2 regions of the Terrisporobacter glycolicus ATCC 14880 genome follow, and region 1 is predicted to be linked to the other one. Evidence: predicted binding sites of a transcription regulator. Region 1 holds the regulator's gene; the other holds the start of a gene.
The links. Region 1 encodes HrcA, which represses chaperone genes, less so after heat shock. Its sites were predicted from a motif close to TTAGCACTCNNNNNNNNNGAGTGCTAA; they were not measured.

Region 2: the regulator HrcA is predicted to act here: its motif matches at 1,985-2,011, upstream of TEGL_RS18650 (Hsp20/alpha crystallin family protein).

The regions. Positions count from the first base shown of each region.
Region 1 is NZ_CP117523.1:3,261,200-3,265,426, forward strand. It holds gene dnaK (molecular chaperone DnaK) at 1-1,403, opposite strand, end outside; gene grpE (nucleotide exchange factor GrpE) at 1,461-2,060, opposite strand; gene hrcA (heat-inducible transcriptional repressor HrcA) at 2,078-3,109, opposite strand; gene hemW (radical SAM family heme chaperone HemW) at 3,225-4,227, opposite strand, start outside.
Region 2 is NZ_CP117523.1:3,840,884-3,845,110, forward strand. It holds gene htpG (molecular chaperone HtpG) at 1-1,211, opposite strand, end outside; gene TEGL_RS18650 (Hsp20/alpha crystallin family protein) at 1,416-1,853, opposite strand; gene TEGL_RS18655 (ABC transporter permease subunit) at 2,185-3,342, opposite strand; gene TEGL_RS18660 (ABC transporter ATP-binding protein) at 3,357-4,227, opposite strand, start outside.

The DNA of each region.
Region 1 (4,227 bases):
TCTTTTCCAGTTCCTAAATCTTTAGCTGTAACGTGAACTATACCGTTAGCATCTATATCGAAAGTAACTTCTATTTGAGGTATTCCTCTTGGTGCTGGTGGTATTTCAGATAATTGGAATCTACCTAAAGTAGTATTGTCGAAAGACATACTTCTTTCACCTTGAAGAACATGTATATCAACAGCAGTTTGGTTATCTGAAGCAGTTGAGAATACTTGTGATTTTTTAGTTGGTATAGTAGTATTTCTTTCTATTATCTTAGTCATTACGTTACCCATAGTTTCTATTCCTAGAGATAATGGAGTTACGTCTAATAATAATAAGTCATTAACTTCACCAGTTAATACACCAGCTTGTATAGCAGCACCAGCAGCAACACATTCATCTGGGTTTATACCTTTGTGAGGTTCTTTTCCTATGAATTTCTTAACAGCATCTTGAACAGCTGGTATTCTTGTAGATCCACCTACTAATAATACATCGTCTATTTCTGATACAGAAAGTCCAGCATCAGATAAAGCTCTCTTAGTTGGTTCCATAGTTCTTTCTACTAAATCATGAGTTAATTCATCAAATTTAGCTCTTGATAAATCTATATTCATATGCTTTGGTCCACTTGCAGTAGCTGTTATGAATGGTAAGTTTATGTTTGTTGTCATTGTTGAAGATAATTCTTTTTTAGCTTTTTCAGCAGCTTCTTTTAATCTTTGAAGAGCCATATTGTCTTGTCTTAAGTCAACACCTTCAGCTTTTTTAAATTCCTCAGCTAAGTAATCTATTATAACTTTATCAAAGTCATCTCCACCTAATCTGTTGTTACCAGCAGTAGCTAAAACTTCGAAAGTACCATCACCTATTTCAAGTATAGATACGTCGAAAGTACCTCCACCTAAATCGAATACTAATATTTTCTTATCTTGATCTAATTTATCCATACCGTATGCAAGAGCTGCTGCAGTTGGTTCGTTTATTATTCTCTTAACTTCTAATCCTGCTATTCTACCTGCATCTTTAGTTGCTTGTCTTTGAGCATCTGTAAAGTAAGCTGGAACTGTTATAACAGCTTCTTTAACTGGTTGACCTAAGTAACTTTCAGCATCAGCTTTTAATTTTTGAAGTGTTATAGCTGATATTTCTTGTGGTGTATATGATTTTCCTTCTATATTAACCTTGTAATCTGTACCCATATGAGTTTTTATAGATATTACTGTATTATCAGCATTTGTCACTGCTTGTCTTTTTGCAGGTTCTCCTACTATTCTTTCTCCATCTTTTGTAAAAGCAACTACAGATGGAGTAGTTCTCATACCTTCGCTATTTGCTATTATTTGTGGTTCTCCATTTTCTAAAACAGCAACACATGAGTTTGTTGTTCCTAAATCTATTCCTATTACTTTTGACATAATTCATTTCCTCCTTAATTCTTCATCTATTTAAATTTTAATAATTTGTTATTTTAATTAACAAGAAACTTTAACCATTGTAGGTCTTATTATTTTTGTATTTAACTTATAACCTTTTTGTAGTACCATCACAACTTTGTTTGGTTCTACTCCTTCTACACTTTCTTGCATTACAGCTAAATGTAAATTTGGGTCAAAATCTTCATTTAATGCATTAATTTCTTCAACCTCAAATTTTTGTAAACAGTCTATTAACTGTTTATGTACAAGTTCAATACCTTTGTACATGTCATCTTCTTTATCTGCACAAGCATCCATAGCTCTTTCCATGCTATCAATAACAGGTATTAATTCTGTAATTATTTTTTCATTGGCAAATATACCTATAGTTTGCTTTTCTTCTTGAGTTCTTCTCATATAATTAGAATATTCAGCTTGAAGTCTTTTATATTTGTCTTCTTTTTCTTCTACTTGTTTTTCAAGTTCTTCTATTTTGTCATTTATTTTTTTTTCTTCTAACTTAGAGTTTATATCTGTTACATTCTCTTCACACGTAGTTTCTGCTTCTACATTTTCTTCAGATGTTTGCGCTACTTCCTCTTCATTAGAAGTGCAATTTTCTTGTATTTTTTCATCCTGATTCATGTTATTTTCCAAGATTTACACCCCTCAGCTTAAAATTTATTTGATTTATTATTTAATAATATATTCATATAATTTATTATAGAATATATTCTAGAATAATCCATTCTTGTTGGTCCTATAAAACTTATACGCCCAATCAAATCATTATCTACTTTATAGGTGGCTGTTACAACGCTACATTCTTGAGCTTGTTCACAATCATTATCACTACCAATAATAATTGTAGCATTATCTTTTAATATACCCTTTGACTTAACAATTTTTGCAATTGTTTCTTTTGTCCCTAACATATCTAAAAAGGACCTAGCCTTTAATACATCATTAAATTCTGGATAATTAAAAATATTAGTGGCTCCATTTAAAGTCATTGAAAGCTCTTCTTCAGTAGGATTTGTATTTAACAGATTAACTAATTGGTCTATTATAGATGAATATTCTCCAATTTCATATTTTATATATGCTATTAATCTATCATCTATTTCTGTTATAGTTTTGCCAGAAAGCTTTCTAGTTAAGTTATCAGAAATCAAATTCAACTTAGCTTGATCTAAATCAATTTTAGCACTTAAGCTGGATTTTTTTATATCGCCTTTTTCTGTAACTACTATTAATAAAATTTCACTTTCATGCATTCTGACCAATTGAATATGTTTAATTTCACTTAAAGTAGCCAAATGTTTTGTCATTGCAACTGTAGTATAATTAGTAAGTTGAGATAACATTTTTGATGTTTCATGTATTAGGTCTTGAATATGATTCATATTACCATCTACACATCTTTCAATTATCTCTTTATCACTATCACTAAGTTCTATAGTGTTCATAAGAGAATTTACGTATAGCTTATAGCCCTTTTCTGTTGGAACTCTTCCTGCAGATGTATAAGGTTGAACTAAGTATCCTAGTTCTTCTAAGTCGGCCATTTCATTTCTAATAGTTGCTGCACTAACACCAAGGTTATATTTTTTTGATATTGTTCTAGACCCTACAGCTTCAGCTGTTTCTATATAATCTTTAACTATTGCTTTGAGGATATTCATTTTTCTTTCATTCAATTCCATTTTCAAATACCTCCTTCGCTGTTAGCACTCACTAAATTTGAGTGCTAAAAAGATTATATATATTATATACCACGTTAATTTTTCATTGTCAATAGGTTTTAAATAATTTGTTTTCTTATTTTATAAATTCAACAAAAACACTGTTAGATATTTCTCTACCTTTTTGAGTCAATATCATACCTTCATCGCTAATTTTAATTAATTTCATTTTTTTCAACTTATTAATTTCTTTTTCATATACTTCTTCAAAATGAATATTATATTTTTTATAAAAATCTTTAAATTTTATGCCTTCATTCATTCTTAAACCTAAAAATATACTTTCCTCTATTTTATCTTTAATACTTAATTTTTCTTCCCACTCTATGGGTTTTTTACCAGCATTTATTGTATTTTCATATTTATTTAGCTCACACAAATTATTATATCTTGTTTCATTTAAAAAACCCGATGCTGAGGCACCTAATCCAATGTAATTTTGACACTTCCAATATAAAATATTGTGCTTACATTCAAATCCTTTTTTTGAATAATTGGATATTTCATATTGATTATACCCATGTGATTTCAAATAATTTATCGTATATTCATACATTTCAATATCTGTATCTTCATCTAACAACTTAAATTCTTTTCTTTCATACATTTTAAATAATTCTGTACCTTCTTCTAGAATTAAAGAATATGCAGAAATATGAGTAGGATTCAATTTTACAATTTTTTCTAGGGATTCTATCCAATCCTTTTTGCTTTGATTCGGAAGAGCGTACATAAGATCAATATTTATATTTTCAAAGCCAACTTCTTTAGCTTGATAGTAATTTTCTTCAAATTCTTCATATGTATGTATTCTTCCTATATATTCTAAGTGGTTATTTTGCACTGCTTGTAAACCAATACTTAATCTAGTTACACCACATTCTTTCATTGTTTTTAATTTATTTAAAGTTAGTGTACCAGGATTACATTCCATGGTTATTTCTGCATTATTTTTTATACTAAAATTATTTTTTACATTATCAAACAAAAACTTAATTTCACCTTGATTTAATATACTAGGTGTTCCTCCTCCAATAAATATTGTATCTATTTCTCTTACTTCTTCTTTATAAAATTTC
Region 2 (4,227 bases), 580 kb from region 1:
CCATCTATATCTTTATATAAGATATAATCTTTTACCTTGTCATAGAAACCTTCATCTTTTAAGCAACCAAACTTGATGAATATTTGTATATCATCCCAGAATTTTTCATATTCTTCCCTATTATTTTTGCATAAAGATTTAAGCTTATCTGCAACCTTTTTAACTATATGTTTAGATATTTTGCTTACATCTCTGTCATTTTGTAAGAAACTTCTAGACACATTTAGTGGTAAGTCTGGACAGTCTATTACACCTTTTAGTAATAATAAGAATTCTGGTATAACTTCTTTTATATTATCTGCTACGAATACTTGATTGTTATAAAGTTTTACCTTACCTTCTACTAGTTCAAACTCATTATTTAATTTAGGGAAGTAAAGAATTCCTTTTAAGTTAAACGGATAATCCACATTTAAATGAATCCAGAATAATGGTTCATCAAATACATTAAATACTTTTCTGTAGAATTCTTTATATTCTTCATCTGTACAATCTTTAGGTGATTTTAACCATAATGGATTAGTATCATTTAATGGTGTTGGTTCAACTTTTTCTTCATCTTCTTTAACTTCTGCATCTTCATCTTCCACATATATTTCAACAGGTAAGAAAGAGCAGTATTTGTTTATTATACTTCTTACTTCATATTCATTTAAAAATTCTTCACTATCTTCAGCTAAGAATAATGTTATTGTAGTTCCTCTTGTAGCTCTTGTTCCTGATGGACTTATTTCAAATTCAGTTCCACCTTCTGATATCCATCTTACAGGGTCTGCTCCCTCTTGGAAAGATAATGTATCTATTTCAACCTTTTTAGATACCATAAATGCTGAATAAAATCCTAATCCGAAGTGACCTATAATATCAGTTTCTTCCATTCTATCTTTATACTTATTGAAGAAGTCTTCTGCACCAGAAAAAGCAACTTGATTTATGTATTTGTCTACTTCTTCTGCCGTCATTCCTATACCATTGTCGCTGAATTTTATAGTTTTATTATTCTTACTTACTGATACTGTAATTTTGTATTCTTCATCTTGAGAATTTTTAACTTCACCAAGGGAAACAAGTCGTTTATATTTGCTTACAGCATCGCAACCATTACTTATTAATTCTCTTATAAAAATGTCTTTATCTGAGTATAACCATTTCTTAATTATTGGAAAAATATTTTCTGTATCAATTGAAATACTACCTTTTGTTATTTCCATGTTTATCCTCCTTAAACTTATACCTTTATAAATTTTAATTATTTTCAAATCACAAAATGCAAGGTAGGGGAATAAATAACCTTGCATTTTAAGGGCTTTAATTTAATTTTAGCATACTTACTATTTATTCCCATTTTAATTATAAAATCTTTTTATTAGCACTGTCAAGTATTGAGTGCTAATAAAAATTAAAATTTTTTATTTCTAATCAATAGTAATATATTTTATCTCTTCTTCTTTTTTTCCTACCTCTTTAGGGAATGTAAGTTTCAATATTCCATTGTTAAAACTTGCTTTTATATCTTCTTCTTTTAAATTTTCTCCTACATAAAAACTTCTTGAACATTTTCCACAATATCTTTCTCTTCTTATATAGTTTCCTTTTTCATCTTTATCTTCTTTTGAGGTATTCTTTTGTGCTGTTATTGTCAAATATCCATCTTTAAGTTGAGCTTTTATATCAGATTTATCATATCCTGGTAAATCCATGTCAAGTATATAGTTATTATCTTTTTCTTGTATATCTGTTTTCATAAGTTTTGTAGTGCTACTATTTGTAAAGAATGGATCTTTGAACATGTCATCAAACATATTATCAAATAAACTAAATCCTAAATTGTTATTCATTGGTACTAATTTCATAATCAATTCCTCCTTACATTTATCTCATTACTTTGCTTAAGTAAAAAGATAAGTTTAAATTTTAATATTATTTTTTATTTACTATGATTTGTTCTTTGTTTGTTTTCTTACTTATTATTATAATCATTTTGTTAGCACTGTCAAGTATCGAGTGCTAATTTTTTTAATTTTTTTACAATGGTTATTATATTAATTGTCATATAAAAAATGTGCTCAAAAATAAGCCTATATATAAATAGACTTTTATTAATAACTCATAATTTATTTTTATAAAAAAGAGCAATAACTTGTCTGCTACTGCTCTATTTTTTATCATCTTATAACTTGTTAGTTATATAGTTTGTCTTTTTCCAAAATATCTTATTAAAGACATTACAATTGGCATAAATACAACTAATAGACTTATTAATAAAGTTGAATATAATACGGGTGTTCCCAGAATATTATAAGTACTAGGATTTACAAACATACCTTCTATTTTAATAGCTTCTGCTAAGTTTATTTCCCTAAATACCCTTCCTACTGAATCCATTGGGATGAAATTTCCAAAAAATGCTGGAATATAGTACAAACCTAAACTTAATAATAGAGCTATCATATTATTTTTTACTAATAATGACATTAACATAGTTACTAAAGAATATAATATTGCGCCTATAAAACTGATTCCTAATCCTGTTATATAAAAATCAATAACTCTCATGTCGAAAGGTGTATTTGCATAGTATTTGAATAACTCTAAAGGTGCATTCCACCCTCTAAAATCATATATTAAGGCTCCAATCATATGTACAACATTGATTATAATAAATATTGTTGCTGTGAATATTAAACCGGTTATCATCTTAGATAAAACCATCTTATTCTTTCCATATTTACAACTTAACATTATTTGTGCACTATTGCTTTGATATTCATCACTAAATATTGCTGCTAATCCTACTGCTATTAGCGTTGTTATCAATGTTGCTATTGATCTAAAATCTGCAGTTTTTAACCACCCATGAGAAAAATAAAATTTTGATTCTTCTACATTCTTCACTTTTTTATATATAAAATTAAGATTTTTATATTCATATGTATCTGTTTTATTTTCATTTTTTAATTTATTCATTTCATCTTTCATTTCATCTACTGTATAGAGTTTGTTATTTATTATATATGCGGAATATGGCGGTCTCATTGTATCGTATAGATAATTCATATAAACAATTTCTTTTTTAGTAAGTTTTTCTCCCCTACTTTTCTTTTCTTTTAAATCATTTATCGTCTTTTCTGCCTTAATCGCACTTTCTTCTGTAATAGCCTTTCCTTCGTACTCTTTCATAACACTATATACATCCTCTATATGATCTACCCCTTGATATTTAACATATACACTTTCAGCAACTACATTAAAAATTCCCAATAAAATAGTTAATAACAAAACTATGCGTACTGACTTTTTAGAAAATATTTTATATAACTCAAATTTTATCAAATCTAGCATTTCAAAATCCCCCCCTATATACTGACACTTTCATTAAAATAATATAAAAATACATCTTCTAAATTTGGCTCTTCTTCTATGTATTTAAATTTATTTATATTAGGCTTCTTATCTCCAACTACTCTTACGTTAATCCCACTGTTATTTCTTATCATACTAGATATTTTAAACTCATTTTCAACTTCTTCTAAATCACATTCATTAACACTTAGTGTGTAAACCTTACCTCTAATAGTATATAAAATATCCTCTAATGAAGATTTTTCAACTAGTTTCCCATCTTTCATAACAAGCACTTCGTTTGCTATAAACTCTATATCAGAAACTATATGTGTTGATAGTATTACTATTTTTCCTTTAGATAATTGAGCTATTAAGTTTTTAAATCTTATCCTTTCATTTGGATCAAGACCTGCTGTAGGTTCATCTAATATAAGTATTTTAGGGTCATTTAAGAGAGCTTGTGCAATTCCTAATCTTTGCTTCATACCTCCTGAAAACTTTCCTATTCTTCTTTTTCTATCTTGTTCTAAATTAACAAATTTTAAAAGTTCATCGACTTTACTTTTTTCAATATTTTTATCTACACCTTTTAATGCCGATACATAATATAAAAATTTTTCTGCTGTAAAATTTTTATAAAACCCTATATTTTGAGGAACATACCCTATTAAATCTCTATACTCAGCTCCTAGCTTACTTTTACTTTTTCCATTAACTAAAATATCTCCACTACTCGCACTAGAAACGTCTGCAAGTATTCTCATAAGAGTTGTTTTTCCTGAACCATTTGGTCCAAGTAAACCATATATTCCACTATTTAAAGTTACGCTAAATTTATCAACAGCTATTTTATCTTTAAATTCTTTGCTTATATTCTTTATA